4 regions of the Phytobacter sp. genome follow, and region 4 is predicted to be linked to each of the others. Evidence: predicted binding sites of a transcription regulator. Region 4 holds the regulator's gene; each other region holds the start of a gene.
What was found. The regulator CRP, encoded in region 4, controls carbon source genes, mostly activating them, when cyclic AMP is high. The targets are predictions, from matches to a motif close to ATGTGANNNNNNTCACAT.

Region 1 (8,043 bases), on a different contig from region 4:
TCCTGGAACAACAGCACCGAGAAGGCACTGCGCCCCATTTGCGAAACCGTCAGGTTACGCTCGTTCATCGCCTGCATCGCAATCGCGGTCGAAGAGAGCCCCAGCGTCAGACCAATCAACAGGGCGACCGGCCAGGCCAGCCCCAGCGCGATGCAGAAACCACCGAGCAGCAGTCCACAGGTCGCCATTTGCAACGCACCGCCGCCAAACACCGACACGCGCAGTTTCCATAAACGCCGCGGGTCGAGCTCAAGGCCGATGACAAACAGCATCAGTACCACGCCAATTTCCGCAAAATGGAGAATCGACTCGGCGTCCGTCACCAGGCGCAATCCCCAGGGGCCGATGATACAACCGGCAATCAGATACCCCAGAACCGACCCCAGCCCAAGCCTGACGGCAATGGGCACGATCAGCGCCGCAGCGCCCAGGTAAATCAGCGCCTGAATTAAGCTATGGCTATCCACGGGTCGCCTCCTGCCAGTCAACAAGACGCTGTCTGTAACGACGCGCCTGCCCTTCCAGCGTTTCGTCATCACAAATAAAGGTGCAGTGCATCGCAAACGGCGGGAGCCACTTCATGCCGCAATAGAGCGCCGTCGCCTGTAAAGGCTGCGCCAGGACGTCGAACCCAGGGTGAGAGCCAATATCAAAATGCTGATCGCCGCCACCGGTCGTGACCGCCCACAGCAGGCTTTTGCCTTTGAGCGCACGCGCACCATGACCATAGGCCCAACCGTGAGCCAGCACTTTATCGATCCAGAGTTTTAACAACGGCGGGGTACTGTACCACTGCATGGGATGTTGCCAGACCACCAGGTCAGCGCGGTCGAGCGCAGCCTGCTCAGCGGCAATGTCGATATTAAAATCAGGGTAGAGCTCATACAACGAGCGGATTTCAATCCCCTCCAGCGTCCCTATGTGGTCAAGCATCCGCTTATTCGCATGCGAATGCTGCGGATAGGGATGGGCATAAATAATAAGAATCATCGATTAACCTGTTTTCACTCGCCCCTAAATAATTCGAGTTGCAGGAAGGTGGCAACGCAGCGACAAATTCGTCAGGAACGAATTTGAACAGCCAAAGGCTGCCTTGCGTGAGGGACATGGATGTCCCTCATTAGTCCCCAGGAGCTTACTCAAGTAAGTAACTGGGGTGAGCGAGGAAAGCCAACGAACCTGCGACTTGAAGTATGACGGGTATGCACACTTTTTTGTTTGAGTGTAGACACTTAATCGCCCTGCAAACAGTCATAATCTGTAGGGAATTGCAGGTACGGTCCTTGTACCTGCAATTTATTACCTTACATCGGCTCCGGAACCAGCGTCAGTTCGCTTTTCGCAATGCCTGACATAGCCCCCAGGACCTCAAGCACCAGATTGTGATCGTCTCTCTGCGGCGCGCCAGAGACCGTCACGGTGCCTATCTGACAGCCGCTGGTCAGATAGAGCGGATAGCTGCCACCGAACGCCGCGTAATCGCGTAAATCCAGGCCATATCGCTGGGCCAGCGTGGTCTCACGGGACTGCAACATCAGCCCCGCAGCCCATGAGCTGATACCCAGGAAATCAACCATGTTACGTTTACGCCGGACCCAATCGATATTCTCGGCTGTCGCCCCCGGCATTAACGCACTGAACAGGCAAACCTGATTGACGCGAATGTCGATGGCGAGCGCAAATCCTCTGCGTGTCGCTTCTGCATACAGGGCGTTGCCGAGCGCCCATGCATCACTGGCATCAAAGCGCGGAAATTGCAGCAGTGTCCGGTGGCTTTCGCATAAGGCAATCTGTTTTTCCAGCGTCATGCTCTTTCCTCTCACACGCGGTGCGGCTTTTCATCGCCACTCAAGGCAGCAGACTTGTCCGGTACGCGGTCACATTTTTTCGGCAGGAAGAAGGTCATGGTCCCGGCGATAATCAGTGACCCCGCCAGTGCGCATACCGCCACGTTTTGCCCGTAGAAGTAGATCATCACGCCCACCAGATACGGGCCACAGAAGCCGCCCAGATTCCCGAGACCGTTGATCACCCCACGCGCGCTGCCCGCCACTTCCGGTGACGCAATACGACTCGGGATAGACCAGAACGGGCTGGTTGCTGCCTTGAGGAAGAAGCCGCACAGCACCAGCGCGATATAGGCCGCCACGATATGCTCTTTCAGCACCACCGATGCCAGTAAACAGGCCGCAAAGCAGTAAAGAGAGATGCGTACAAGTGCACGCCGTTTACCCGTGCGGTCGCTGAACAGTGAAATCACGTAAATCCCGGCCAGAGTGGCGACAAAGGGTAAAATCGCCAGCACTCCCACGCCCGCCATGTTGGCCCCGGTCAGGTTTTTCAGGATTGTCGGCAGCCAGAGCGTGTAGCCGTAATCACCGGTCTGATAGAAGAAGTTGAGAATGACCAGTTTCATCAACCCTGGGTTACGGAACACGTCTTTCACGGGGGCGTTGCTGACAGGCTCTTCTGCCATGCGCGCCTGACGTTCACGGCTCAGGGTCGTCACCAGATATTCACGCTCGCTGTCCGGAAGCCATTTCGCCTCTTCCGGGCGATCGCTTATCAGGAACCACCACACCAGCAGCACCACGAACGAGAGCAGACCTTCGATGATAAACAGCCAGCGCCAGTCGAATGCCGCAATGATCGCGCCGGAAACCGGTGCCGTCAGCATGCCGCCGAGTGGCGCAAACATCATCACAAAAGCATTGGCCCGACCAACTTCTTTTTCCGGGAACCAGTTGCTGACCATGGTCAGGACCACCGGTAACATCCCCCCTTCGGAGACGCCCAGGATAAAGCGCAGCACTAACAACTGATATTCATGCGTCACAAAGCCGGTCGCGATGGAGACTACCGCCCATGCAATTAATGACCAGGCAATAAAACGTTTACCGCTGCCGTAGACCGCAATACGGCCACCGGGGATTTGCAAAAACAGATAACCGATAAAAAATATGCCACTGGCTACCCCAGCCATCTGGCTGGTAATACCTAAATCCGTTTCCATACCGCCGGGTAAGGCAAAACTAATATTAACCCTGTCCATGAACGAAATAATGCAGGCAATCAGAACCGGGGCAATAATTCGCCACCAGCGGGTGCCGGGAATTTTATTATTCATATTTTTCTCGCTATCGCAGAGGGGATAAATAACCTGTGTGAGAAATTACGCAATCACATTCGGTAACGGCGCTTGGGCAAAATAAGCCTCAACATTGGCATAAACGACATCACTCATTCTTTGGCGTGTTTCATGGGTCGCACTGGCAACGTGCGGTTGCAGTACCACGTTGTCCAGAGCAATCAACTCAGCCGGAACGTGAGGCTCATCTTCGTACACGTCGAGCGCGGCCCCGGCGATAACACCTTTTTGTAACGCGTTAATCAGTGCTTTTTCATCGACCAATGAACCACGTGCCACGTTAATCAACCATGCATGACCGGGCATGACGTTCAGCACTGAGGCATCGATCAGCTTGTGGTTTTCAGGCCCTGCGGAAGCCGCAATCACCAGAAAATCGCTCTCATGGGCGAGGGTGTGGAGGTCTGCACACCACTGGTAGTCCAGCCCGGCAATTTTCTGGCGATCGTTATAAAGAATCTCCATATCAAAGCCACTGGCGCGTCGTGCAATCGCCTGACCAATGTTCCCCATACCAAAGATACCGATGCGCTTGCCGCTCACCTGAGTCGCCAGTGCCGGCGCCGTATTGACCCAACGGCCTTCACGCACAAATCGGTCGCCCTGACAGAGCTGGCGAGCACCTGCCAGCAGCAGTCCCATCGCCAGGTCAGCCACGCCTTGAGTTAGCACGCCGGAGGTGATGGTCACCGCGATATTACGCGAGCGGGTGTAATTCAAGTCGACCGCGTCGGTGCCCACACCAAACACCGCAATCAACCCAACCTGCGGCAGCGCCTCAAGCACCGGATTGGTCACGCCAATATCGCCACGGGTCACCACCGCCTGAACAGACGCCCCGACTTCTTTCAGAAAGGCAGCCGCATCCTGCTGCTCATAAAGACGATGAACCGTAAAGGCCGTGGAGAGTTTATCCAGCAGGCTGTCGACGACGGGGGCAATCAGCAAAACGGTCTGGGGGAGTTGTGTAGTCATAGTGTTACCTGTTTGAAAGTTTTAGTACGTCAGATACGTATTATCAAACGGGTTTTTAGCAGGTAATTTTGCGATCTACGTCACGCTGAATCGTGTTAAAAAAGCGTGTTACCGTCTACGTGATCGGGGCGGACAAATCCCCGCGTCACGCCTGACGGCTTTCGACATAACCTCAACAAAACGCTAACAATTTAAGTTTGCGAACGCAGCGTCAGATGGTTTCACCCATCGACAGGCGGAAGTGAAGATCCACTTTTTCGATGGTCGGCAATCCTTTGATTTTTTTGATGATAATTTCAGTCGCCACTTTCCCCATTTCAAAACGCGGGGTCAGTACACTCGCCAGTCGGGGATTGATAATCTGCCCAATCTCCAGGCCGTGGAATCCGGCAATCGCCATGTCTGCAGGGACTTTTATACCGGACGCGAGGCACTCCTGTAACACCCCAACCGCCAGGTCATCATTGGTGCACAAAATCCCGTCCATATCGGCATACATCTGCCGCGCCAGCGTCATCATGCCGGTACCAATCGAAATAGAAGAGACTTTATTGGGCGCTATGCGCCCAACCGACAATCCCTGCGCTTCCATCGCCTGGCAGTAGCCCGTGTAGCGCTGCTCGTCGCGCACATCCGACATCGAACCGAAATAGATAATGCGCTTCTTGCCGCTTGCCAGCAGCATGTTGGTCATATCGAAGCCGGCCCGTACGTTGTCAAAACCGACGTTGATACGATCCGGGTTGTCTGACAGCCCCATCACTTCCGCAATCGGGATTTTAGCGGCTTTCAGGTACTTCTCCGCCCGCAGGCTATGCACGGATTCAGTGAGCAATAACCCCTTCACTTTAAAGGCGAGCACCGTGGCAATTTGCTCTTCCTCGCGCTGGCTGTCGTAATCGTAGTTGACCACCAGCGTCTGATAGCCCTGCGCTGCGGCGACCGACTCAATACCGGCAAGCAGGTCAGCAAAGATCTGATTATTAAAAGAGGGGATCAGGACGCCAATGCGTGGCAGGCCATTGGCGGACATGGCCGGGTTATCCGGGTCAGGCTGGTAGCCCACTTCAGCAATCACGCTGGCTATACGCTCAGCGGTTTCAGGTTTCACCCTTTCCGGGGTGCGGAGATAGCGGCTCACCGTCATTTTGGTTACCCCCGCCAGCGCAGCGATATCATGTAATGTAATTCGTTGTGGTTTCATCGTTGATACCTGTTCTGACGCCTGCGCAAGCCTGCCATTATGCCCCGTGTCACCGGAAAAGAGAATTACCAGAACACGCGTCGCAGCGCGCTTAGCACCTGAAATGCCCCGAAATTTGCCCTCAGGTTCACACTAAAGGTAACCCCTTTTCGTAACATGGATTTGAGTGATCTTCATCACAGTTTACCGGCATTAAAAACCGTGAGATAGACAGCACATCATTTGGGCAGGAAATAACAATGAACGATCTTTTTAGTTTAAATGGCAAACGCATTTTAATTACGGGTTCAGGTCAGGGGATCGGCTTTGTCATGGCCCAGGGTCTGGCGCAATCTGGCGCAGAAATTATCATCAACGATATTTCCGCAGAGCGTGCTGAGCAGGCCGCGATGAAATTACGTGATGAAGGGGCAACGGCCTGGACTTCGGTATTTAATGTTACCGATGCAGAATCCGTAGAAAAAGCCATTGAGGATATTGAAAGCAATATCGGCCCGATCGATGTGTTATTTAATAATGCCGGCATTCAGCGTCGTCATCCTTTTACCGAATTCCCCGTTGAAGAGTGGAATGCAGTCATTGCCGTCAACCAGACCGCCGTGTTTTTAGTCTCTCAGGCCGTCGCAAAACGCATGATGACCCGCAAACAGGGCAAAATTGTCAACATTTGCTCCATGCAGAGCGAGCTTGGTCGCGACACCATCACCCCGTATGCCGCCGCCAAAGGTGCAGTGAAAATGCTCACCCGTGGTATGTGTGTTGAGCTGGCGCGATACAACATCCAGGTCAACGGCATTGCTCCTGGCTATTTCCAGACCGCCATGACGCAAACGCTGGTTGATGACAAAGCCTTCACCGAGTGGCTGTGCAAACGTACTCCGGCCGCCCGCTGGGGCAACCCGGAAGAGTTGGTGGGCGCGGCGGTGTTCCTCTCGTCAAAAGCCTCCAACTTCGTCAATGGCCATCTGCTGTTTGTTGACGGCGGCATGCTGGTCGCGGTGTAAGGAGCGAATCATGGCAGGTCAGTGCGTGATTTTAATGGGGGTTTCCGGTACGGGGAAATCAACAGTGGGCCTGGCGTTAGCGCAGGCAATGCAGGCCAAGTTTATTGATGGGGACGATCTTCATCCCCGGCAGAACATCCGCAAAATGGCCTCGGGCCAGGCACTGAATGATGACGACCGTCTCCCGTGGCTGGAGCGCGTTTCCGACGTCATTTTCAGCCTTGAGCAGAAAAACGAATCCGGTGTATTGGTCTGTTCAGCGTTAAAAAAACGCTATCGAGACCAGTTGCGCCACGGCAACAACAACGTGCGTTTCCTTTGGTTAAAAGGGGATTACGACTGCGTGCTGGACCGCATGCGCCAGCGTCAGGGGCACTTTATGCCGGAGGCGTTGCTAAAAAGTCAGTTCGCAGCACTTGAGCTGCCCACTGAAGACGAAGCGGACATCATCGCCGTCGATATCGCACCTCCGGTCGCCACCCTCGTGTCGCAAAGCCTTTTACTGTTACGAAACCATGTTAAGCAGGATGTTCCCGCATGATAGTTGATACCTTATCCGCAGGCGCGGTAAACCCGATTTATCCGGCCATTATTCGCCAGACGCTACAAGCCATCATCGACAAAGCGCCCCACACGCTGCCCACCGGGAAATACCCGTTGCAGGGGGACAGCGTTTTCTTTTCCGTGGTTGAAGGGCATACCCGTCTGATTGACGAACAACGCCCGGAATTTCACCGTCAGTACATTGATATTCATATCGTACTGACGGGAGAAGAGGTGGTCGGTGCCGGAGTGACGGGTCTGCCGCTGGATCTGAGCGAGCCGTTTAATACCGCTCACGATCTGGGATTTTGTCATCGCATTGACAGTGAAACACTGATTCACCTACAACCTGAAGAGCTGGCCATTATCTTCCCGCTTGAGCTGCATCGCCCAATGTGTGCCCTTGAAACGCCTGCCGCACTGCGCAAAATCGTGGTCAAAATCGACGCGGCACTTCTCACTGCGTAACCCATAAAAAAGTCCCGCATACCGGCGGGACTTTTCTCGCTTAGCGGCTGGTATCAATTATCCAGCTCACTCATGTTTTTCACTTGATCACGGTTAATCTGCTCAGTTTTACCGGTCTCAGCATTTTTGTAAGAGACCAGACCGGTATCCTCATCAACCTCCGGCTTGCCATCGGTCACGATAGTTTTGCCGTCAGTGGTTTTCACTGCCTGGTTAGATGAACAGCCCGCAACGGTAAACAACGTGGCGGCAGCAAAAATGGACGTTAATAGTAGTTTCGATCGCATGGTGTTCTCCCCTGCTTTCAGATGGATTAGATTACATACCTCACTATTTTAGTTTAACGTCCTGAAATTTTATGGAAATACAGAAGGTTCCGAGACCGGGCATTCTGAAGCACAGTTGCCCGGCCAGATGACGTTACGGCTTAAGCTCGAGAATTGAGCTCATCATCGTGTGATTCAGGTTAGTCATAATTTCATAATAACGGGTCAATTCCCCCCCACCCGTTTTAGGATTACGCCATTTCTCGCGGTTCTGTTTTTCAAACTCCTTCAGCAAATCTTTTTGTTCACTTGCCGATTCTGCGTGAATAAAGGCTGTATAAATTTTGCTGGCGGCATCCAGGTTTTGCTGAAGTTCAGAAGAGTTGAAATGCGCAGTTATTTCAGGCGGCTGGTAACGTGACTCGGTGATACGCA
Region 2 (8,043 bases), on a different contig from region 4:
AGGATCTCGACAGCATCCAGTTGCACAATGGCCTGGCATCCGGCAATGACGGGCCGCGCCAGCAGGTGCTGATTCGCCCGGAGCATGTTCAGGTCACCGATAATGGCCTGACTGCAACGGTGGAGAGCTGTATTTTCCAGGGGGAGCGCTATTTGCTGGCGCTTCGTCTGCAGGATGGACAAACCTTGAGCGCCTTCCACCATTCTCCGCTGCGTGAGCAGCAATGCACGGGCGTTCGCCTGCTGCAGGGCTGGCGGCTGGAGGCGGCGTGACGGTAAGTATTGACGTTCTCAGTGGGCTGAACAGTAAAGCTCCGGCGGCGATCCTGATTACCACTGCGCAACAGCGTATTTTGCTCGATGCGGGTGGCGCTCTGGATCCTGATGAAGATCTTTGGCCGGTGCCGGATAATCTCGATGCGGTATTGCTGAGCCATGATCATGTGGATCATATTGCAGGTCTCGGCAGGCTACCGGCAGGAATCCCCGTCTATTGTACGGCGATCACCGCGCAGGCATTACCCGTCGGGCATGACATTCGCATTATCCCGGTGCGCGGCCAGTTTCGGCTTGGCGAAATAACGGTAACGACAGGCAGTTGCGGGCATGCGCTCGGCGGCGTCTGGTTTCATCTCAACATTGCGGGTGGCATTTTTTACAGCGGTGATTTCAGCCTGGAGTCGGCGCTGTTCCACTTTGATACCCCGCCTCCTGCGCATGTGGCGCTGCTCGATGCCTCCTATGGTTTGTACGATGTGGCGCAGTCTGCGCAGTGGGAGACATTGCAGACCTTGTTCTCTCTTCCTACACTTTGTCCGGTACCGCCTTCCGGGCGTGCCGTGGAACTGGCGATGCTGCTGGCAAGACAAGGGCACACAGATATCGCGCTGGATGCACCCTGCCAGGCGATGCTCCGGCAGATGGTGGAACACAACGATGGCAGTCTGCGACCGAAAGCGCAGGGAGAGTTGAAGCAACTCTTACAGACCCTCCCGCCGTTTTCCCCGCAGGCTCATGTGGTGTTCGCCGCCGATCCCGACGGCCAGAGTGGTATGGCCAGGGAACTGCGTGCCCGTGGCGATTTTCATCACCGGACGCTGTTTACGGGGCACCTCAACCGTGTCGCCCGGCAGCAGTGGCTTAATGGTGAAGTGGATTTCTGCCGCTGGAATGTGCACCCGACTCTGAAGAGCTTGCAGGCGTTGGTCGCTGTCCTGGATTGCCGCATGCTGTTCCCGCTGTTTACGCCGATTGAGGATGTCGGGCGCTGGCAGCAAACGCTACAGTGCGAGATTATGATGCAAAGCTATTCTGGAATTGATGAATGTCACTGATATGTAAGCCTTTTGTCTTTGTTCGTCACGGTGAGACGCCGTTGAATCGCGATAAACTCATTGGTGGACGCACGGATGTGCCGTTAACTGAAGAGGGTGAAAAGCAGGCGCTGGCCGCCGGGCCGATCCTCCAGTCCTGGGAGTGGAGCGGGGTTGGGGTGAGTTCCCTCCAGCGTGCCCGTCACACGTTAGAGCTGGCGCTGCCGGGGGTGCCCTATGAGGTGCATGATGGCCTGCGCGAGCGCGACTGGGGCTTACTGGAAAATCACCCGATTTCTGAACTCCCGCCGTATGAAAGCACGCCGCCCTGGGGAGAAAGCTGGGAAGCCTTCAGCACCCGCGTCACGGAGGCGCTGAACAGCCTGCTCGAAAAATACGATATGCCGCTGATTGTGGCGCACTCAGGTGTCTTTCGCGTGATTCGTTACTACGCCAGCGGGACGCCTTACGGCGATCGCGTCGGCAATGTGGTGCCGATGTGGATCTCGCCGGGTAAAACCGAAGAAGAGTGGCAGATTGTCCCGCTTTCCGACTCTTCATGGCAGCTTGGGCGCTAATGACGCGCCTCTGGTACTGACTCCCTGACGTTTTCCATTACACTACCTGCTCTGTTCCGTTTGATGCATTGAGGATGTTATCGATATGGCAGTAGCAGGGTGCCATGTAATGGCGAAGCCGACCGGGTCGGTGTGTAACATCGATTGCACCTACTGTTTTTACCTCGAAAAAGAGGCGCTTTACCCTGAGCGGAATAAAAACTGGTGCATGTCGGATGAGACTCTCGAAAAATACATCCAGCAGCAGATTGCCGCGCAAAGCGGCAACCGTGTGATTTTTGCCTGGCAGGGTGGAGAACCGACCATGATGGGGCTGGGATTTTTCCGCCGTGTGGTGGCGCTCTGTGCGCACTATGCCAACGGTAAGAAAATCGAACACGCCCTGCAAACCAACGGCATTGTGCTCAACGATGAATGGGCGCAGTTCTTTGCCGAACATCATTTCCTGGTCGGCCTGTCGATTGACGGCCCGGCGCATCTGCATAACCAGTATCGGGTAAATCGCGCTGGCAAAGGCACCCATGAGCAGGTGATAGCGGCGATGGCCCTGCTCAAAGCCCATGGTGTGCAATTCAATACCCTGACGGTGGTGGGCAAGCACAACGTCAGCCATGCGCGTGAAGTGTATGACTTCCTGCTGGCGTCAGGCTCCCGGCATATGCAGTTTATTCCGCTGGTGGAGCGGATGAGTACGTCGCAAACGACGGTGCTGAATCTGGTGATGCCGGGAGAAAGTGCAGCGACTCTGACCCCCTGGACGGTTCCCTCCTGGCAGTTTGGTGAGTTTCTCAGTCAGATTTTTGACGTCTGGATTCGCCGCGACGTAGGGCGAGTATCAGTGCAAATGTTTGATGTGGCTTTTGCTGCCTGGAACGGACAGCCTCCCGTACTCTGCGTTCATTCCGAAACCTGCGGTCACGCCTTTGCGCTGGAATCTAACGGCGATCTCTATAACTGCGATCACTTTGTCTACCCCGAGCATCTGCTGGGTAATATTCATCAGCAAAGTATTGAGGTGATGAATAACAGCGAACAGGCACGCACTTTTGGCGAGGCGAAGCGAGACGGCCTGACTGCCGATTGTAACCGCTGCGATTTTCGTTTTGTTTGCCACGGGGGCTGTCCAAAACACCGCTTTGCGGTCTCACCGGGCGGGCACATTGGACATAATTATCTGTGCGCCGGTTATCAGCACTTCTTTAAGCATATTACGCGGGTGATGAACGTCTGGCGGGAGATTCTGGCGGATGGTCATTCCCCCACGACCATTATGCAGTGGGTGGCGCAGGACGATCGCCCTACGGTAAAAACCGCTCAACCGGGAACCGTCAGCCGCAACGACCTGTGTCCTTGCGGCAGCGGTAAAAAATATAAAAAGTGCTGCGGGTTACGCCACTGAGTTGTCGCGGGACACGCCGCCTGATTTTGCAAACCAGTCCAGCATGCGCTGCCAGCCATCTTTGGCTGACTCTTCATGGTAACTGGGGCGGTAATCAGCATTAAACGCATGCCCGGCATCCGGGTAGACAACAATCTCCGCACGGGCGTTGGCGGCACGCAGCGCATGGCGCATGGTGTCGACAGTGTCGAGCGGAATGCCTGTATCCTGGGCGCCATACAGACCGAGCACCGGCGCACTGAGATCAACCGCAATATCCACCGGGTGTTTGGGCGAATTCAGGGATTTTTGCCCCACCAGTTTGCCGTACCAGGCGACCGCGGCTTTGAGCTGCGGGTTATGTGCGGCGTACAGCCAGGCAATTCTTCCGCCCCAACAAAAACCGGTTGCCAGCAGGCGCTGGGCATCACCGCCGTTGCGTGCGGCCCAGTTGGCGACATGATCGAGATCGGCCAACACCTGCGCATCCGGGACTTTCGTCACCAGACCGTCAAAAAGGGTCTGAATATCGGCAAAATCATTAGGATCGCCCTGGCGGAAGTAGAGTTCCGGGGCGACGGCCAGGTAGCCTTCCAGGGCGAGGCGACGGCAAAGGTCGCGAATGTGTTCATGCACGCCGAAAATTTCCTGAATCACCAGTACGACAGGCAGTGCACCCGTGGCACTTTTTGGCCGCGCATGGTACGCAGGCATACTGTCGCCCTGGGTTGGGATGGTGGTTTCGCCAGCGATGATGACGTCTTCCGGGGTATGCAATGTTGTGGACGCGTGAGGTGAAGCCGCGGGGGCGTAGCCCGGCAGTGTATTGGTTGTCATGGCATTCTCCATACCTTTTATTAGCTATTAGCGCTTCTGTAACTATAGTCCGCACAAGCGCAAACCTTCCTGTGAGAAAAAGGCTATCTTTGGAGCAGGGTTGTAAGGGTGAATATGTTAATGTGATTCGAATCACTATTTTATGGAAATGTTATGCAAACAAATTTCCCCATGGCGATCTTAGTCACGAAATTTCACGCATCTCTTCTGTAAAGTACCTTTTTGCTTCTTCTGACTAAACCTGACCACAGAGGAGTCTTTATGTCCAAGTCTGATGTTTTTCATCTCGGCCTCACTAAAAACGATTTACAAGGGGCTACCCTGGCTATCGTCCCTGGCGATCCGGAGCGTGTGGAAAAGATCGCCGCGCTGATGGATAAGCCGGTTAAGCTGGCATCCCACCGCGAGTTCACCTCCTGGCGTGCTGAGCTCGATGGTAAAGCGGTTATCGTCTGCTCTACCGGTATCGGCGGCCCGTCGACTTCTATTGCTGTTGAAGAATTAGCTCAGCTCGGCATCCGTACTTTCCTGCGTGTTGGCACCACCGGCGCAATTCAGCCGCACATTAACGTTGGCGACGTACTGGTGACGACGGCCTCTGTTCGTCTGGACGGCGCAAGCCTGCACTTCGCACCGATGGAATATCCGGCAGTTGCAGACTTCGAGTGCACCACTGCACTGGTCGCGGCGGCGAAAGATGTTGGTGCCACCACCCACATTGGCGTAACCGCATCCTCTGATACCTTCTACCCGGGTCAGGAACGTTATGACACCTTCTCTGGCCGCGTAGTCAACCGCTACAAAGGCTCTATGGAAGAATGGCAGTCAATGGGCGTGATGAACTATGAGATGGAATCTGCGACACTGCTGACCATGTGTTCAAGCCAGGGTCTGCGCGCGGGGATGGTGGCTGGCGTCATCGTTAACCGTACCCAGCAGGAAATCCCGAATGCGGAAACCATGAAGCAGACTGAAAGTCATGCGGTGAAAATTGTCGTCGAAGCGGCACGCCGTCTGGTGTAATTCTGTTTGCATACGTTAAAGGCCGACTTGTTCGGCCTTTTTTGTTTTTTAAGGCGGGATAAATCTGGAACTGTTGCGCCAGTAAGAAGCTTTGCACTCAATTCATCGACATCGAGGACGATGTATTCATTCCATTTTATCCTTCTTTTCCTCTCAAACCGACACATCTCGCTAAGGTTGAAACGTAGGGCAATCGCGCCCAATCTGTTACACTTCACGAACATTTTCTTCAATAGCAGGCATTAAGATGGCGGATGATTCAAAAGAAACGACGCACTTTGGTTTTCAGACTGTCGCTAAAGATCAGAAAGCCGACATGGTGGCGCACGTTTTCCATTCTGTCGCTGCAAAATATGATGTCATGAATGATTTGATGTCCATGGGCATCCATCGTTTATGGAAGCGTTTCACCATCGACTGTAGTGGTGTGCGTCGTGGGCAAAAAGTACTGGATCTGGCGGGTGGCACCGGTGATTTGACGGCAAAATTCTCCCGTCTGGTCGGTGAAACGGGTCAGGTTGTTCTGGCAGACATTAACGAGTCCATGCTGAAGATGGGCCGTGAAAAACTACGCAATATTGGCATCATTGGCAATGTGGAATACGTGCAGGCTAACGCCGAGGCACTGCCTTTCCCGGACAACACCTTTGATTGCATCACCATCTCTTTCGGCCTGCGTAATGTCACCGAAAAAGAGAAAGCGCTGAAATCCATGTACCGCGTGCTGAAGCCGGGTGGTCGTTTGCTGGTGCTGGAATTTTCCAAACCGATTATCGAACCGCTGAGTAAAGTCTACGACGCCTACTCCTTCCATGTACTGCCACGTATTGGGCAACTGGTTGCCAGCGATGCAGACAGCTATCGCTATCTGGCGGAATCCATCCGCATGCACCCCGATCAGGAAACCCTGAAAGCGATGATGCAGGGCGCAGGTTTTGAAAACGTGGATTACTACAATCTCACCGCAGGCGTGGTGGCATTGCATCGTGGCTATAAGTTCTGACAGGAGTTTATATGCCCTTTAAGCCGTTGGTGAATGCAGGTATTGAGCGCGTGTTTAATACCTTCATCTATCGTGAAAAAGCCTTAAAACCGGCCCGGCAGCGTCTGCATGGCAAAGTGTTACGCGTAGAACTGAAAGAGTTCACTTCACCGCTGGTGCTGGCGTTCAGCGAGCGCCAGGTCGACGTGTTAGGTGAGTGGGAAGGTGACGCCGATTGTACGGTGGTGACCCGGCTGCGTGTGCTCCCTACGCTGCGCGATCGTCAGCAACTGACGGCCCTGATTCGTTCTGGCGATCTGGAAGTGCAGGGTGATATTCAGGTGGTTCAGAACCTGGTTGCGCTGATGGATCTGGCAGAGTTTGACGTGGCCGAGCTGTTGGCTCCCTGGACGGGTGATGTGGCGGCCGAAGGCATTGGTAAAACGCTGCGGGCGGGTGCTTTCTTTGTGGAGCATACCTTCAAGCGTCAGCAGCGCTATGTTGCGGAAGTCGTGACTGAAGAGTGGCGCCTTGCACCGGGGGCGCTGGAAGTGGCCTGGTTTGCGGAAGAAACCGCTGCGGTCGAACGTGCAGCCGACGCCCTAATCAAACGTATGGAAAAACTGGAGGGCAAATGACGCCAGGAGAAATTCGGCGCCTTTATTTCATCATCCAGACTTTTTTGAGTTACGGCCTTGATGAGCTCATCCCCAAAATGCGCATTACGCTTCCATTGCGATTGTGGCGGAAGATGTTGTTCTGGATGCCAAACCGCCACAAAGAGAAGCCTCTTGGTGAGCGCCTGCGCCTGGCATTGCAGGAGCTGGGTCCGGTCTGGATCAAGTTTGGTCAGATGTTATCGACACGCCGTGACCTCTTCCCACCGACGATTGCTGATCAACTGGCGATGTTGCAGGACAGGGTTGCGCCTTTTGATGGTCGTCTTGCCAAACAGCAAATTGAAAAAGCGATGGGCGACCAGCCGGTCGAGGCGTGGTTTGATGATTTCGACATTGAACCGCTGGCATCGGCATCTATTGCTCAGGTGCACACCGCGCGGCTGAAAGAGAACGGCAAAGAGGTGGTCATTAAGGTGATCCGCCCCGATATCCTGCCCATCATTAAAGCGGATTTGAAACTGATTTATCGCCTGGCGGGCTGGGTTCCGCGCCTGCTGCCGGACGGTCGTCGTTTGCGCCCGCAGGAAGTGGTGCGTGAGTACGAAAAAACGCTGATCGATGAGCTGGATTTGCTGCGTGAATCGGCGAATGCCATCCAGTTGCGGCGTAACTTTGATAAGAGCCCCATGCTCTACATCCCGGAAGTCTATTCTGACTATTGCAGTCAGAACATGATGGTGATGGAGCGTATTTACGGCATCCCGGTGTCAGACGTCGCGACGCTGGAGAAAAACGGCACCAACATGAAACTGCTGGCCGAGCGCGGCGTGCAGGTCTTCTTCACGCAGGTGTTCCGTGACAGTTTCTTCCATGCAGACATGCACCCGGGCAATATCTTTGTCAGCTTTGACCATCCGGAAGACCCTCAGTACATCGGGATTGATTGCGGTATCGTTGGGTCGCTGAACAAAGAAGATAAGCGCTATCTGGCGGAGAACTTCATCGCCTTCTTTAATCGTGATTACCGTAAAGTTGCTGAGTTGCACGTCGATTCAGGCTGGGTACCGCCAGACACCAATGTCGAAGAGTTCGAATTTGCCATTCGTACCGTCTGCGAACCGATTTTTGAAAAACCGCTGGCTGAGATCTCTTTTGGTCACGTGCTGCTGAATCTGTTTAACACTGCGCGTCGCTTCAATATGGAAGTGCAGCCGCAGCTGGTTTTGCTGCAAAAGACCTTGCTGTATGTTGAAGGAGTAGGGCGTCAGCTTTATCCGCAGCTTGATTTGTGGAAAACGGCGAAACCTTTCCTC
Region 3 (8,043 bases), 300 kb from region 4:
GTTAATTGGCTGCTTTGTAATGGCAATGTTAATTTTGTGTGATTTTGCGGGGTGTGAAGCGACACGCATTAATGTGCGTAATGGTAGTACCACTCGGGAGGGGGAAACCCCCTTCGGTTAAGAAGGGGGAAGCGAGATCAGAAATCGGTCTTCGAAAAACCCGTCATCTCTTTCAGGCCCATTTCGCGGCCCAGGGCGGTCATCGGGTGCACAACCACAATGCCACGCACGCTTTTCTTCAGCTTGCCGAGATCGGCCTGCTCTTTCTTGGTGATGGCGCGTTTGAACGGCATGTTCACCAGCTTTTGTGCCTCTTTGCTGAGCTTCTGGCTGTACTGGCCGCGCAGACGCTCGATTTCCGTTTCGATAGTCTCTTTTTCTTTTTCCAGCTCAGCATATTTCTCAGCGGATTCCACCAGAGAGAGCGCGGCTTGCTGGTGGCGAATGAGGTCCAGGCGGTCGCTCAGGCGTTTAATTTCGTTCTTTTCGACTTCTTTCATGGCTTTTGACTCAGAAAACGGGAGAGATAATGACAAAGGATACACGAATGTGCGCAGGCTTACTTCTGAAACGCCTTTTTCAAGCTGATTTTGGAAATCAGCTCGGTCAGCGAGAGCACCATGGTTGAACGGACAACCTGCTGGTAGCGCTGTTTTTGCATCGCATACAGATCCGGGTCGCTGGTATCAAAAAGCGGTACGGGGGGGAGGGCAGAAACGCAGTTCAGCTCACCAAAAGGGCCGAGGATTTCATCATCGGTAAATCCGTATTCGGTGCCGTCATGGTTGAGTTCTTCGCGCAGTGCCATCAACAGCTCCGCGTCTTCGTATTCCGGTCTGCTGAGCACACCAAGTCCGTAGATCAACTTTAAGCGCACAGAGAGATTGCCCAGCGGTCCGTCTCCGTCAAGCAACGGCTCTACAGCGTATTTCACTGCATAGTCGTCTTTGCGGAAGACCTGAAGCACCAGAATATTCACCGCCTCGGTAAGTAACTCTACGGCGGCAATCAAAAAGCTTCGTACGGTTTTGCCAGCATTCAGACGCTCGAGCACACGGTTTTCGAAAGCCTGTGTTAGTTCCATTATTGCCTGCATATCTGACAATCTTGTTAACAGGCGCGGGATGTCCCGCGCCAAATTCGGCATCATGCCTTTGCGTTGTAAGCGTCGACGGCTTCAGCCACCACTGCGCTGTTGGCATCCAGACCGGAGATCTGTACCAGTGCGCCCTGCGGGCCTTTTTCTGCAATCAGTGCCGCCAGTTCCAGCGCCTGCGGGTCCTGTTCGCTACGGTAATGCATCGCCGCGGCGATACCCTTAACCAGATTGGTGTGGGCAGTGGAATATTCCAGCGTGCCGAGCAGCGGCTTGATCAGACGATCGCCTGCGCTCAGTTTGCGCAGTGGCTGACGGCCAACGCGCTCAACATCATCTTTCAGGTATGGGTTTTCAAAACGACCGAGGATTTTTTCAATATACGCGGCGTGTTTCTCAGCATCGAAGCCATAGCGCTTGATCAGCACCGCGCCACTCTCTTCCATTGCGCCCTTCACTACCGCACGGATGTTCTCGTCCAGGATAGCGTCGCGAATGGTCTGATGACCCGTCTGTTGACCAAGGTACGCGGTTATAGCATGCCCGGTGTTTAACGTGAAGAGCTTACGCTCAACAAACGCCATCAGGTTATCGGTTAATTCCATACCCGGGATGTTCGGCAGTGCGCCTTTGAACTGGGTTTTGTCGACAATCCACTCGCTGAAGGTTTCAACGGTGACTTCCAGTGGGTCGTTAGTCGCGGATTCAGACGGCGGAACAATACGGTCAACGGCAGAGTCGACAAAACCGACATGGGCTTCAACCCAGGCTTTGTCTTCTTCAGCCAGCGCGTTGAAGACGTGGCCTTTCAATTGGGTGGTGCCGCGCACCATGTTTTCACAGGCGATGATGTTCAGCGGGGTGTCGAGTCCCTGCGCTTTACGTTTTGCCAGGCCTTTCGCGATGGCCGGCGCGATGCGCTCAAGCACAACCGGGCCGACGGCAGTGGTAACCAGATCAACGGTCGCAATCAGGTCAACGACCTCATCACCGATGCTGCTAACGGCGCTGACACCGGAGACAGTGTCTACCTGCTCGTTTTCGCCAACCACATGAACCTGATAGCTATGACGGGCATTAAGGGCGTCGAGAACCACCTGATTCACATCGGCGAATGTCAGTTCAATCCCCGCGTCCGCCAGCAGTTTGCCGATGAAACCACGTCCGATATTACCTGCGCCAAAATGCAATGCTTTCATAGTGTTAACCTTCATCAATGTTTTTACCCGAGAGGGCTGGGGTGAGGAACCGCACGAGTTTCTCCTCACCCGAACCCTCTCCCCAGAGGGAGAGGTCGGTCCGCCTGTTGGTTCGGGCGGCAGGTGGGTTGGTTTCTTCATGTATCCCGGTCGCTTTGAACAGTGACCGGGATGAATGTTGTTACCTGCCTTCCCGCCGCCCGAATTTTTCAGCGGACAATTCGAACATTATGCCTTCAACAGCGCCAGTACTTCTTCTACGCTGGTGGTGTTGGCCAGACGCTCAATGACGGTTTCGTCATCCAGCGCGTTGGTCAGGCTGGTGATAACCTGAATGTGCTCGTTGTTACGTGCTGCGATACCGATAACCAGACGGGCAACATCTTCCGGTTCTTCACCGAACAGTACGCCTTGTGGGTACTGGCAGAACACGACGCCCGTTTTCAGCACGCGGTCTTTTGCTTCAACGGTACCGTGTGGGACAGCGATAGACTCACCCAGGTAGGTCGGGGTCAGTTTTTCGCGTTCCAGCATCGCTTCAACGTACTCAGGTTGAACGTAGCCACCTTTCACCAGTTGCTCACCGGCGAAGCGAATTGCTTCTTCTTTGTTGCTGGCGGTACGGCCCAGGAACACGTTTTCTGCGCCCAGCTTGAACAGGTTGCTATCGCCAGCATCAAAGCTATCCTGCAAGCTGGTCTGAACCTTTACGCTGTTGTCCGCGTGGCGCTGTGCCGCGACCAGGCGTTCAGTCAGGTTGGTGTACAGACCACTGTCCAGGAAGTTGGTCAGCGAAATGTGCTGTGCCTGTGGTACCTGGCGCATCGCACGTTCGGTCAGGTCACGGTGAGTAATCACCAGGTCAACATCAGATGGCAGGCTGTTGATCGCGCTGTTGGTCACGGAGATGTTGGTCAGACCCGCATCCTGGACTTTCTTACGCAGTACACCTGCCCCCATTGCGCTGGAGCCCATACCGGCGTCACAGGCAACGATGATTTTACGTACGTGGCTCAGGTCGTTGGTCACATCACCCGCGGTCAGTGCAGTGGCACCTTTAGACTGGGCTTTCATTTCCTGCATACGAAGGTTTGCCGCTTCCAGGTCATCTTCTTCTTTGACTTTGCTGGTTTTCAGCAGAATCGCGGAGATAACGAAGGAGACTGCCATTGCCGCGAAGATAGCCACGATATTAGCAAAGTAAGCACCCTTCGGCGTCATCGCCAGCACGGCCAGGATAGAACCCGGGGAAGCAGGAGAAACCAGACCGCCATTCAGCACGCTCAGGGTGAACACGCCAGTCATACCGCCGAGGATTACCGCGATCAGCAGACGTGGGTTCATCAGCACGTACGGGAAATAAATTTCGTGGATACCGCCCAGGAAGTGGATGATTGCCGCGCCGCCAGCAGACTGACGTGCACTACCACGACCGAAGAACATGTACGCCATCAGGACGCCCATACCCGGACCGGGGTTGGCTTCAATCAGGAAGAAGATAGACTTGCCAAGATCGTGAGACTGCTGAATACCCAGCGGCGAGAAGATACCGTGGTTAATGGCGTTGTTGAGGAACAGGATTTTCGCCGGTTCAACAAAGATGGACGCCAGCGGCAGCATGTCGTGCACAACCATGAAGTTAACGCCAGCGGCGAGGCCTTTGGACAGCACTTCAACAGCAGGGCCGATACCTTTAAACGCCAGCAGCGCCAGGATCATACCGATGATGCCAGCGGAGAAGTTATTCACCAGCATTTCGAAACCGGATTTGATCTTACCGTCTACCGCGGCGTCAAATTTCTTGATGCACAGACCGCCCAGAGGACCGGCAATCATCGCGCCGAGGAACATCGGCATATCTGCACCGACGATCACACCCATTGTTGTGATAGCACCGACCACACCACCACGATCGCCACCCACCAGACGACCACCGGTGAAACCGATGAGCAGTGGCAGTAAGAAGGTAATCATTGGGCCGACGAGTTTCGCCAGTGTTTCGTTCGGTAACCACCCTGTTGGAATAAATAATGCGGTAATGATACCCCACGCGATAAACGCGCCGATATTTGGCATTACCATGTTGCTGAGGAAGCGACCAAAGCTTTGCACCTTGATCTTGATATCGGATGACATAAAACACCCCTTCTTATGTTTGCTATCGCACAGGCCGGAAGCCCGAGGTTTTGTTGTTAACGTGGCGGCAGAGGTAGCCGGACCCGTGTTCTGTGATGCGAAATCTCGCACCGAATCAGCCAACTGTCCAGATGACGCCCATTAATGTGACTTTGATCACGTTAAAGCGGGGGGTGTACCGTGCTTTAACGTGATATTCGTCACAAAATTATTGTGTAGAAAAAGAACAAAGTGCAAAAAAACAGCGCTTACCCCTTGTTAATGTGACTTTAATCACAAATTTTGGTGGCGTATTTGTTATTCATTTGTGATCTGTATCACAAGATATTTTCGCCAGGAGTTTTCTGAGTGTGATCGGTCGCAAAGTCTGGTTTTTGTTAACATCGCGACCTGTAATTCTCTTTCACTTCATGCGTAACACACGACGCGTGGCTCAACATAGCCAGCTAAGTTTTCACATTTATGAAACGGCTGACGTCAGATTTTCTCGCCTTAGTACATACTTAAGGCTTTGTGGTCGGCGACAAGGAGAAGGCAATGAAACTGATTGGTAGCTATACCAGCCCGTTTGTACGCAAAATTTCTATCATCCTGTTGGAAAAAGGCATCACCTTTGAGTTTGTGAATGAGCAGCCGTACAACGCCATTAACAATGTGATGCAGTACAACCCGTTGGGTAAAGTCCCGGCGTTGGTCACGGATGACGGTGACGTCTGGTACGACTCACCGATTATTGCGGAATACATTGATTTGCTGGATATCGCCCCGACCATGTTGCCCAAAGAGCCGAAAGCGGCGCTGAAGATGCGTCAGATTGAAGCCCTGGCCGACGGCATCATGGATGCCGCCCTGGTCTCAGTGCGGGAAATTGCGCGCCCGACAGCGCAACAGTCGGAAACCGAGCTCACGCGTCAACGTGAGAAGATAAGCCATGGTCTCGACACGCTCGAAAACTACCTCAAAGACGGCACGTTAAGTGTGGATGCGCTGGATCTGGCGACCATCTCCATTGCCTGCGCCATTGGCTATCTTAACTTCCGCCACGTCTCCCCGGGCTGGTGTGTCGACAGGCCGCTGCTGGTCAAACTGGTCGAAAACCTGTTCCAGCGTGAGAGCTTCGCCCGCACCGAACCGCCGAAGGCTTGATGCCCGTTATGTCAGCCTGACTCAACTCGCGCTACAATTCCCTCACGTCGATTCCCCTCCAGGCGGGAGGGGCAAACCTCAGCCAGGCCAATTCATGACAACGGAAATCCAGTCGCTTTACAGCCAGATACCTTCTACCGATCGCCTGTTACGTGATGCGGCGTTCTCCCCTTTAATGACCGCCTTTGGCCACACTCAGGTCGCTGACGTGCTGCGTCAAATGCAGGAAGAGGCGCGTGAGTCGGTTCGCCAGACGCTGCAACTGCCTGGCTGGTGCGAGAGCTGGGCGCAGACGGCGCACCAGCGTCTGGTTGGCGAAAGTGCCAGTGCATTACGTCCGGTTTTCAACCTGACGGGTACGGTGTTGCACACCAACCTCGGACGTGCGCTTCAGGCGCAGTCTGCCATTGATGCCGTCACCCAGGCGATGCGCTCCCCGGTGACCCTGGAATATTCGCTGGATGATGCCGGACGTGGTCATCGCGACCGTGCCGTTGCGGAGCTGCTTTGCCGTCTGACGGGGGCCGAAGATGCCTGCATCGTGAATAACAACGCCGCGGCGGTCTTGTTGATGCTTGCTGCGACGGCGAGCGGCAAAGAGGTGGTGGTGTCCCGCGGCGAACTGGTGGAAATTGGCGGCGCTTTCCGCATCCCCGATGTGATGCGTCAGGCAGGCTGCGTATTACAGGAAGTGGGAACCACCAACCGCACCCATGCCAAAGATTACCGTCAGGCGGTGAATGACAATACCGCGCTGCTGATGAAGGTTCATACCAGCAACTATCACATTGAAGGCTTTACCAAAACCGTAGAAGAAGCCGACCTGGTTTCCCTTGGCGAAGAGTTGAATGTACCGGTGATTGCCGATTTAGGCAGCGGCTCGCTGGTTGACTTGAGCCAGTACGGACTGCCGAAAGAGCCGCTGGTGCAGGAGCTGATTGTCGCAGGCGTGAGCCTGGTGAGTTTCTCCGGTGATAAACTGCTTGGTGGCCCGCAGGCGGGGATTATTGTCGGCAAGAAAGCGCTGATTGAGAAACTGCAATCTCACCCACTTAAACGTGCGCTGCGGGCTGACAAAATGACCCTCGCCGCGCTGGATGCCACGCTGCGCCTCTATCTGCACCCGGAAAAGCTGCGCGAAAGCCTGCCGACGCTACGTGTACTCACCCGCTCGCAGGAAGAGATAAGCCAGCAGGCGCAGCGATTGCTGGCGGCGCTTACAGGACGTTATGAAGATTTTATTCTGCGCGTAGAAAGCTGCCTCTCGCAGATTGGCAGTGGTTCATTGCCCGTCGATCGCCTGCCGAGTGCGGCGCTCACCTTCACGCCTGTTGATGGCAGTGGGCGTCGACTGGAGGCGCTTGCCACTGCCTGGCGGGGCGTGGAACAGCCTGTAATTGGCCGCATTTATGATGGACGCCTATGGCTGGATTTACGCTGCCTTGAGGATGAACCCCGTTTTCTGGAGATGCTGCTGAAATGATTATTGCCACCGCCGGACACGTTGACCACGGCAAAACCACCTTATTGCAGGCCATCACGGGCGTGAATGCCGACCGGCTGCCGGAAGAAAAAGCGCGCGGGATGACCATCGACCTGGGCTATGCCTACTGGCCACAGCCGGACGGCAGCGTGCCGGGTTTTATCGACGTGCCTGGCCATGAGAAATTTCTTTCCAATATGCTGGCAGGTGTTGGCGGCATCGATCATGCGCTGCTGGTGGTGGCCTGCGATGACGGCGTTATGGCACAAACGCGCGAGCATCTTGCCATTCTGCAATTGACCGGCAACCCTGCGCTGACGGTGGCTCTGACCAAAGCCGACCGCGTGGATGACGCCCGTGTCGATGCGGTGCGTGATGAAGTCCATCACACGCTGCGTGAATTTGGCTGGCAGGAGGCCGCCCTCTTTGTGACGGCAGCCACCGAGTCACGCGGTATCGACGAACTACGCGCACATCTTCTGCAACTGCCCACCCGCGCCCATCCTCAGCATCAACGTTTTCGTCTCGCGCTGGATCGTGCCTTTACCGTGAAAGGGGCGGGTCTGGTGGTGACGGGGACAGCGCTCTCGGGCGAGGTACGTGTCGGGGATACCCTCTGGCTGACCGGGGCGAGTAAACCGATGCGCGTGCGCGGCCTGCATGCCCAGAATCAACCGGTTGATCATGCACACGCCGGGCAGCGTATTGCCCTGAACATTGCCGGGGACGCGCAGAAAGAGGATCTGACCCGTGGCGACTGGCTGCTTTCGTCGCAACCGCCAGAGCCTTCTGAACGCGTTATTGTCGCGCTGCAAACCCACTCGCCGCTGACGCAATGGCAGCCGCTGCATATTCACCATGCGGCCAGCCATATTACCGGGCGCGTTTCGCTTCTCGATAACCATCTGGCGGAGCTGGTGTTCGATACGCCGCTGTGGCTGGCAGACAACGACCGTCTGGTGCTGCGTGACATTTCGGCCCGT
Region 4 (8,043 bases):
TCCGAAGCGGCGTGGCGTGACGCGTGTGAAAGAGTTGCTTGAGGCCGGCATCAACGTCTGTTTTGGGCATGATGATGTGTTTGATCCCTGGTATCCGCTCGGGACGGGCAATATGTTACAGGTGCTTCACATGGGGCTCCACGTCTGCCAACTGATGGGTTATCAGCAAATTGATGAGGGTGTGAACCTCATTACCCACAACAGTGCGCGCACTTTTGGCCTGAAGGAGTACGGGATTGCGACGGGGAACCCGGCCAATATGATTATTCTGCCGGTAACCAGCGGCTTTGATGCGGTACGTTGCCAGTCGCCGGTACGCTGGTCGATTCGTCAGGGGCGCATTATTGCCACCACGCAACTGGCGCAAAGTTGGGTGCAAACGGACAGCGGTGGTGAAGAAGTGCTGTTTAGTCGCCCTGCAAAGTGAAGGCGGTAGCAGAATGGCCACGCGATGCGTGGTCAGTTCAGTTTACATGTGTTTCAATTGCGTAAAATTAAGTAAAAGGCTGGCCTGCTGGCGGACTGCTCTTTAGAATCAAGCCACTCGCTTTCTTACCTGCATTTCGTTAAGGAAACCTCATGGTTAAATCGACTCTGGCGGCTTTTGCGGCTGTATGTGCCCTCTCTGTGATCTCCACTTCCGCGCTCGCGGCAAAAGGTGATCCTCATGTTCTGCTCACCACCTCCGCCGGCAACATTGAACTGGAGCTGGACAAGCAGAAAGCCCCCGTTTCGGTGAAAAACTTTGTCGATTATGTGAACAGTGGCTTCTATAACAACACCACCTTTCACCGCGTAATCCCGGGCTTCATGGTTCAGGGCGGCGGTTTTAACGAACAAATGCAGCAGAAGCAGCCTAACGCGCCAATCAAAAACGAAGCCGACAATGGCCTGCGTAACACCCGTGGCACCATCTCCATGGCGCGTACGGCAGACAAAGACAGTGCGACCAGCCAGTTCTTCCTCAACGTGGCCGACAATGCATTCCTTGACCACGGTCAGCGTGATTTCGGTTATGCCGTCTTTGGTAAAATTGTGAAAGGTATGGATATCGCCGATAAAATTTCTCAGGTACCCACTCATGATGTTGGCCCATACCAGAATGTGCCGTCAAAACCTGTGGTTATCCTCTCAGCGAAAGTCCTGCCGTAAGCCTTTTGGGCACGGGTCATACTGACTCGTGCTGACATACCCTCCCTGCGTAACGCGTAAATGCTGCTTATACTTGTGGCAAATGAGCGAGATATCAGGGAGGCGTCATGACGAAAAAACTCACCGACCGACAAAAATCCCGACTCTGGGAGCAGCAGCGCAACGTCAATTTTCAGGCCAGCCGTCGTCTTGAGAATGTCGATAGTCCGCTGGTCACGCTAACGGCTGAAGAGGCCAATGTGCGCCTGGAAGAGCTGAGGAGGCACTATGAGCGATAAATTCGGCAATGGTCGCGATCCTTATCTCTACCCTGGCATCAACGTCATGCGTAATGTGCTGGATATTCACCAGGCGCAGCGTCTCGAACAGGCCGCGTATGAGCTAACGGCTTTGCGTGCGGCCACCCTTGAACTTGGGCCAAAGGCACGCGGTCTGCCTCATCTGTGTGCGATTCATCGTCATATCTATCAGGATATTTTTGCCTGGGCGGGCGAGTTTCGCGAAGTCGACATCTACCAGGGTGATACCCGTTTCTGCCATTTCGAGTACATCGAGAAAGAGGGCAATGCCCTGATGCGCAGCCTGGAAGGTGAAGACTGGCTGCAGGGGCTTGGGGAAGACGAATTTGTAGAGCGTCTGGCGCACTATTACTGCGAAATCAATGTGCTGCATCCTTTTCGGATCGGTAACGGCATCACGCAGCGCATTTTCTTCGAGCAACTGGCATTGCACGCTGGCTACCAACTCGACTGGCGCGGAATCGAGCCGCAGGCATGGGCTGAGGCGAATCAGGCCGGGGCGATGGGTGACCTGGCTCCGTTGAGGGCAATCTTTGGCAAAGTGGTAAGCGAAGCCAGCGAAACTGAGTAGAATAGGGCGGCACACATTTATGAGGCCGCCATGATCCTGCTTATCGACAATTACGACTCTTTTACCTGGAACCTGTACCAATATTTTTGCGAGTTGGGCGCGCAGGTTGAGGTCAGACGTAACGATGAGATAACCCTCGCGGACATTGCGACGCTCGCGCCCGAAAAGATTGTCATTTCTCCCGGCCCCTGCACGCCTGATGACGCGGGCATTTCGCTTGAGGTTATCCGCCATTACGCTGGCGTGATACCGATCCTGGGTGTTTGCCTTGGGCACCAGGCTATTGCTCAGGCCTTTGGTGCGCTCATTGTCCGCGCCAGACAAGTTATGCACGGAAAAACGTCACCGATTACCCATACGGGAAAGGGCGTTTTTCAGGGGTTGAACAACCCGCTTACGGTCACGCGTTACCACTCTTTGCTCATCGACCCCCCGTCGCTACCGGACTGTTTTGAGGTCACGGCACTAAGCGAAACGCAGGAGATTATGGGCATTCGCCATCGCCAGTGGGATCTGGAAGGGGTGCAGTTCCATCCGGAAAGTATCCTCAGTGAGCAGGGGCATGCGCTATTGAATAACTTTCTGCATCGCACCGATTTTTAGTTGCCATTGAGTGATTTTTTATGCATATTTCGTGATTATATTTTCACTTCTGCTTCTTATTTAACAAGGGTGGGGTCACATGGCAACTCAGCAAGACGCAATCACGCGCGCAACCTTCGATGACGTTATTTTACCTATCTTCGCACCGGCCGAATTTATTCCGGTGAAAGCTAAGGGCAGCCGCGTCTGGGATCAGCAGGGCAAAGAGTACGTTGATTTTGCAGGTGGCATTGCGGTGACGGCGCTGGGGCACTGTCATCCGGCACTGGTAGAAACATTAAAAACCCAGGGCGAAACCCTGTGGCATATCAGCAACGTATTCACCAATGAACCGGCGCTGCGTCTGGCGCGTAAGATGATTGATGCGACTTTTGCTGAGCGCGTCGTATTCATGAACTCCGGCACTGAAGCCAACGAAACGGCGTTCAAGCTGGCGCGTTTTTATGCCTCCACCCGCCATAGCCCGCACAAAACCAAAATTATCGCCTTCCATAATGCTTTCCATGGTCGTTCGCTCTTCACGGTCACCGTGGGCGGTCAGCCGAAATATTCTGACGGTTTTGGCCCGAAACCCGCCGATATTATCCACGTGCCGTTTAACGATTTGCATGCGGTCAAAGCGGTAATGGACGATCATACCTGTGCGGTTGTTGTTGAGCCGATCCAGGGGGAAGGCGGCGTGACGGCTGCGACGCCGGAGTTCCTGCAGGGGCTGCGCGATCTCTGTGACGAGCACAATGCGCTGCTGGTGTTTGATGAAGTGCAGTGCGGCATGGGCCGTTGTGGTGAGCTGTTTGCCTATATGCATTACGGCGTGACGCCGGATATCCTCACCAGCGCCAAAGCACTCGGCGGCGGTTTCCCCGTCAGCGCCATGCTGACCACGCAGGAGATTGCCAGTGCGTTCCATCCGGGCTCTCACGGCTCCACCTACGGTGGTAACCCGCTGGCCTGTGCCGTTGCCGGTACCGCGTTCGATATCATTAACACGCCGGAAGTCTTAAACGGGGTGAATGCGAAGCGCGAGCTGTTTGTGAAGCATCTGCAAAACATCAACGCGCAGTACAATATCTTCAGCGATATTCGCGGCATGGGCCTGTTGATTGGTGCTGAACTGACACCGCAATTCAAAGGCCGTGCACGTGATTTCCTGCTGGCTGCTGCTGATGCAGGGGTGATGGTGCTGAATGCCGGGCCTGATGTGATGCGTTTTGCGCCTGCGCTTATCGTTGAAGAGAGCGATATCGAAGAAGGCATGAGCCGCTTTGCTAAAGCGGTTGCAAAAGTGGTTAACGGCTAACGTCGTAACCGACGGTTTAACCAGATACCGTGATGTGGGCGCTGACGCCATGCTACCGACGAAATGGTGTGCATGGTGCTCAGATGCCCCAGAATACGTTGCAGATGCTGTTCCAGCGTACTCATCGGGCCGTGGGTCATCGTCTCCGGCGCTTCCAGAATATTTACATCCCCCGACTCTCCCGGCCCGTCATACTCCAGCCGCTGCTGACAGCGCTGCAGGGCAATCTCACACGACTGTAAGTACCGCTGCGCTAAATCCGGCGTGAGCATGGTGTGCTCGCGCGCAAGCGTTGTCATGGCATTGATATGCTCGACAATAAACTGGCTGTGGGTAACCCACAATTTCATATCCGACAGATAGCGCGTATCGAAACCGGGCTCCTGCATCGCCTGGTTGAGCGAGTTAAATAAAGCGTTGTGAGCCTGGTTGACGCGCATTCGCTGCCAGGCCAGTGGCGTAGCCTGCGGATCGTTGCTGAGAATAAGCTGGATAGCCTCCTGGTAAGTACCCAGAGCATCATGGGCGTTACGACGCAGCAGCCCGCTTTGCCACTGCGGCCAGAGCCAGAGGATGCCGCCAAAGGCAATCAAACAACCAATCAGGGTATCGATAAGCCGGGCCACGATAAACTGCTCACCATTCAGCGTCAGTAACTGGAGCGTGTACACCGCCGTCAGGGTAAAGCCCACCATCGCCCAGCCGTAGCTTTTACGAATGATCAGGTAGCTTATCAGCGTGACGATAAGCATGGTGGCGAGCGTGTAGCCCTCCGGCACATGGTAGTGCAGCGTGGCCCCGGCGATAATCAACCCAGCCATAGTGCCTGCCGCCCGGTGCAGGATGCGCACCCGCGTTGCGCCGTAGCCGTTCTGAGTGACGAACATGACCGTCATCATAATCCAGTAGGGTTTAGGCAAATGCAGCGCGCTGCCCATCAGGCTGGCTACGCTCAGCATGACGCTGATGCGTGCGGCGTTCCGTAAGGCCGCGGATTTGAAGGAGAGGTAGCTTTTCAACGCCGGAATGAGCGGCAGACGGCGCTGCTTTTCTGCCATTAAATCGCGAATATAGAGTGGGCGCTGAGTACGCAGCACACGGGCAATCTGGCTGAAATGCCAGGCGCAGAACTGGCCTACCGGGTTATCCGGATGCTGGAGGGCAATTTTCTCCAGCGCACTGATCTGCTTTTCCATGTTGAAACGCTGGGGATAGCGGTGATAGAGAATATCGTCCGCGATTACCCTCAACCGTGCAGCGACGGTTTGCGCGTTCCAGCGGATCACCTCTTCAGCGTGGCTGCGTTCCACCAGTTCCTGCACTTCCTGGGGCTGATGCAGGCTAACGGCAATGTGTTCCTGTAAATCCAGCGCCACCTGGAAGACCCGCCTTAATCTTTTGTAATCACCATTCTGATTTGCCGCCAGCATATGCAGTTGCTGGTAGCACTGGCTAATCATGTCCACTGCTTTTTGCTGACGCGCCAGCAGCGGCGGCAGGGCTTTTTCCGGGTCCGCGTGTTGGGTCAGCATGCTGTATTTTGCTTCGCAGTAATCGGCCAACTGACGATAGAGCAAACTCAACGACTCACGCAGCGGCTGCTCTCGCCAGAGCCAGAACCAGAAGGCGTTAAATGCGCCATACCACAGCGTGCCAAGGCTGTAGATCAACAGCGGTTCCCATACCGACATATTGCCCGCAAGGCTCAGGGTGAAAATGGCGGCAATCAGTGACGCGGGGAGCAACCTGCCGTGCAGCGCGCTGATTTCTGCAGTGACACCGAGGATAAGCGTCAACAGGGTCAAAATAAGCGGCAGGGGGATGTTTTCAAAAAGCAAAAATTGCACCGCGAGACTGCTGCCAGCAAAAAGCGAGCCGCCAATAATCACGCGCTTGAAGAAGCGCTTATGCAGCGTGTCGAGACCAGCGATGTTGCAACAGGCGGGGACTAATGAGAAAAGCAGCCCTAAATCCAGTCGGCCCACAATCAAGCCAACGGTCACAGGCAGGCATAACACCAGCGTTTGTCGCAGTGCATAGTTGATTTCGGGGTGGTAAATCAGCCTGCGCCACATGGGGAAACAAAAACGGCGCACTGCCAGGGGCAATGCGCCGTTCGGAGATTAACGTGTTCCGTACACGACGATCGTTTTACCGTGAGCGGAGATCAGGTTCTGATCTTCGAGCATCTTCAGGATGCGGCCAACGGTTTCACGAGAACAGCCCACGATCTGACCAATTTCCTGACGGGTTATTTTAATTTGCATACCGTCCGGGTGGGTCATTGCGTCGGGTTGTTTCGCCAGATTCAGTAACGTCTGAGCAATACGGCCTGTCACATCGAGGAAGGCGAGGTTGCCGACTTTTTCCGAAGTGACCTGCAGGCGGCGCGCCATCTGCGAGGACAAGCGCATCAGAATATCCGGGTTTACCTGGATCAACTGACGGAATTTTTTGTAGGAAATTTCGGCCACTTCACAAGCGGTCTTGGCGCGTACCCATGCACTGCGCTCCTGACCTTCTTCGAACAGACCCAGTTCACCAATAAAATCGCCCTGGTTAAGGTAAGAGAGGATCATCTCTTTCCCTTCTTCATCCTTGATGAGCACAGCCACTGAGCCTTTGACGATGTAATACAACGTTTCCGCTTTTTCACCCTGGTGAATCAGCGTGCTCTTCGACGGGTACTTATGAATATGGCAATGAGACAAGAACCATTCGAGAGTCGGGTCTGTTTGCGGTTTGCCAAGCACCATGCGCGGTTATCCTCTGTTATAAGCTGGCTCCAGACTCAGGATCTGCGCCCTGTGACTGGGGTTGCAATCTGTCTTCCCGATACCTGGGAAGTGCACCGTCAGACATGTCTGCGGCCTCTAAGATGTGATGTCCTCTGCGTACATGCAGTACATCAATGTATCACTGTAGCATCCAGACTGTTTTAGCATAGCTTTAATCGCCTGTCTCCTGGTGTCTCGCTTCAGCTTGACGCAGGTCGCCTTCCGTTGCGAGTTTTCTTATGTACGCGTAATCTGTAGAGAAAATTGCTACTCCGGAGTTAATTAAAATGCATGCTCGTGTGAAATGGGTTGAAGGTTTGACGTTCCTGGGTGAGTCTGCTTCCGGGCACCAGATTTTGATGGACGGTAACTCAGGCGATAAAGCCCCGAGCCCGATGGAGATGGTACTGATGGCCGCAGGCGGATGCAGCGCTATCGATGTGGTTTCTATCCTGCAAAAAGGGCGTCATGACGTGACGGATTGCGAGGTGAAATTGACATCCGAGCGTCGTGAAGAAGCGCCACGTCTGTTCACCCACATCAATCTGCATTTCATTGTGACAGGCAAAGCGTTGAAAGATGCCGCGGTGTCGCGTGCAGTAGACCTTTCAGCTGAGAAGTATTGCTCTGTTGCGCTGATGCTGGAAAAAGCGGTGAATATCACGCACTCGTATGAAGTGATTGAAGCGTGATGGGTTGAGGGCATTGTGCGGTCTGATGCCCTCAACCTGACCCTCTCCCACGGGGAGAGGGGACTGATGTTACTCGATTTTCTTACCTTCCATCAGCCGTTCTACCAGCGGTGTCATGATGAGTTCCATCGCCAGCCCCATTTTGCCGCCCGGCACCACTAACGTATTCATATGAGAAATAAACGAACCCTGTAACATGGCTAGCAGCCAGGGATAATCAATGCCTTCCAGATTGCGGAAATGAATCACCACAAAGCTTTCATCCAGCGACGGAATGACTTTGGCCGCAAACGGGTTAGAGGTGTCGACGGTGGGGACGCGCTGGAAGTTAATATGGGTACGAGAAAACTGCGGCGTAATGAAGTTGATGTAGTCGTCCATTGAACGCACCACGGAATCCATTACCGCTTCACGGGAGTGGCCGCGTTCGCTGGTATCCCGCACCAGTTTTTGCATCCATTCCAGGTTGACGATAGGCACCACGCCCACCAGCAGATCCACATGGCGTGCGACGTCATGCTGCGGTGTGACCACACCACCGTGCAATCCCTCATAGAACAGTACGTCCGTTGGCTCCGGCAGCGGCTGCCAGGGTGTAAAGGTTCCAGGAACCTGATTCCAGGGAACCGCTTCGTCATAGGTGTGCAGG

Region 1: the regulator CRP is predicted to act here: its motif matches at 5,492-5,509, upstream of idnO (gluconate 5-dehydrogenase).
Region 2: the regulator CRP is predicted to act here: its motif matches at 4,226-4,243, upstream of udp (uridine phosphorylase).
Region 3: the regulator CRP is predicted to act here: its motif matches at 4,693-4,710, upstream of AC5JPW_RS01080 (PTS mannitol transporter subunit IICBA).

What each region holds. Positions count from the first base shown of each region.
Region 1 covers NZ_JCACPZ010000004.1:1,556,802-1,564,844, forward strand. The annotation lists gene kefC (glutathione-regulated potassium-efflux system protein KefC) at 1-467, opposite strand, end outside; gene kefF (glutathione-regulated potassium-efflux system oxidoreductase KefF) at 460-990, opposite strand; gene AC5JPW_RS11295 (heme-degrading domain-containing protein) at 1,305-1,808, opposite strand; gene AC5JPW_RS11300 (MFS transporter) at 1,820-3,127, opposite strand; gene AC5JPW_RS11305 (2-hydroxyacid dehydrogenase) at 3,173-4,123, opposite strand; gene AC5JPW_RS11310 (LacI family DNA-binding transcriptional regulator) at 4,335-5,327, opposite strand; gene idnO (gluconate 5-dehydrogenase) at 5,567-6,331, shown strand; gene AC5JPW_RS11320 (gluconokinase) at 6,342-6,872, shown strand; gene AC5JPW_RS11325 (NanQ anomerase/TabA/YiaL family protein) at 6,869-7,342, shown strand; gene AC5JPW_RS11330 (YgdI/YgdR family lipoprotein) at 7,396-7,629, opposite strand; gene AC5JPW_RS11335 (hypothetical protein) at 7,763-8,043, opposite strand, start outside.
Region 2 covers NZ_JCACPZ010000003.1:13,170-21,212, reverse strand. The annotation lists gene AC5JPW_RS03415 (ABC transporter ATP-binding protein) at 1-272, shown strand, start outside; gene AC5JPW_RS03410 (MBL fold metallo-hydrolase) at 224-1,333, shown strand; gene AC5JPW_RS03405 (histidine phosphatase family protein) at 1,324-1,890, shown strand; gene AC5JPW_RS03400 (anaerobic sulfatase maturase) at 1,976-3,289, shown strand; gene AC5JPW_RS03395 (dienelactone hydrolase family protein) at 3,278-4,105, opposite strand; gene udp (uridine phosphorylase) at 4,367-5,128, shown strand; gene ubiE (bifunctional demethylmenaquinone methyltransferase/2-methoxy-6-polyprenyl-1,4-benzoquinol methylase UbiE) at 5,376-6,131, shown strand; gene ubiJ (ubiquinone biosynthesis protein UbiJ) at 6,143-6,748, shown strand; gene ubiB (ubiquinone biosynthesis regulatory protein kinase UbiB) at 6,745-8,043, shown strand, end outside.
Region 3 covers NZ_JCACPZ010000001.1:228,025-236,067, forward strand. The annotation lists gene AC5JPW_RS01065 (YibL family ribosome-associated protein) at 138-500, opposite strand; gene mtlR (mannitol operon repressor MtlR) at 560-1,147, opposite strand; gene mtlD (mannitol-1-phosphate 5-dehydrogenase) at 1,147-2,295, opposite strand; gene AC5JPW_RS01080 (PTS mannitol transporter subunit IICBA) at 2,524-4,431, opposite strand; gene AC5JPW_RS01085 (glutathione S-transferase) at 4,969-5,577, shown strand; gene selA (L-seryl-tRNA(Sec) selenium transferase) at 5,672-7,060, shown strand; gene selB (selenocysteine-specific translation elongation factor) at 7,057-8,043, shown strand, end outside.
Region 4 covers NZ_JCACPZ010000001.1:528,633-536,675, forward strand. The annotation lists gene AC5JPW_RS02415 (cytosine deaminase) at 1-427, shown strand, start outside; gene ppiA (peptidylprolyl isomerase A) at 580-1,152, shown strand; gene AC5JPW_RS02425 (YhfG family protein) at 1,260-1,430, shown strand; gene AC5JPW_RS02430 (putative adenosine monophosphate-protein transferase Fic) at 1,420-2,022, shown strand; gene pabA (aminodeoxychorismate synthase component 2) at 2,053-2,625, shown strand; gene argD (bifunctional acetylornithine/succinyldiaminopimelate transaminase) at 2,705-3,925, shown strand; gene AC5JPW_RS02445 (YccS/YhfK family putative transporter) at 3,922-6,000, opposite strand; gene crp (cAMP-activated global transcriptional regulator CRP) at 6,049-6,681, opposite strand; gene AC5JPW_RS02455 (OsmC family protein) at 6,990-7,394, shown strand; gene AC5JPW_RS02460 (phosphoribulokinase) at 7,464-8,043, opposite strand, start outside.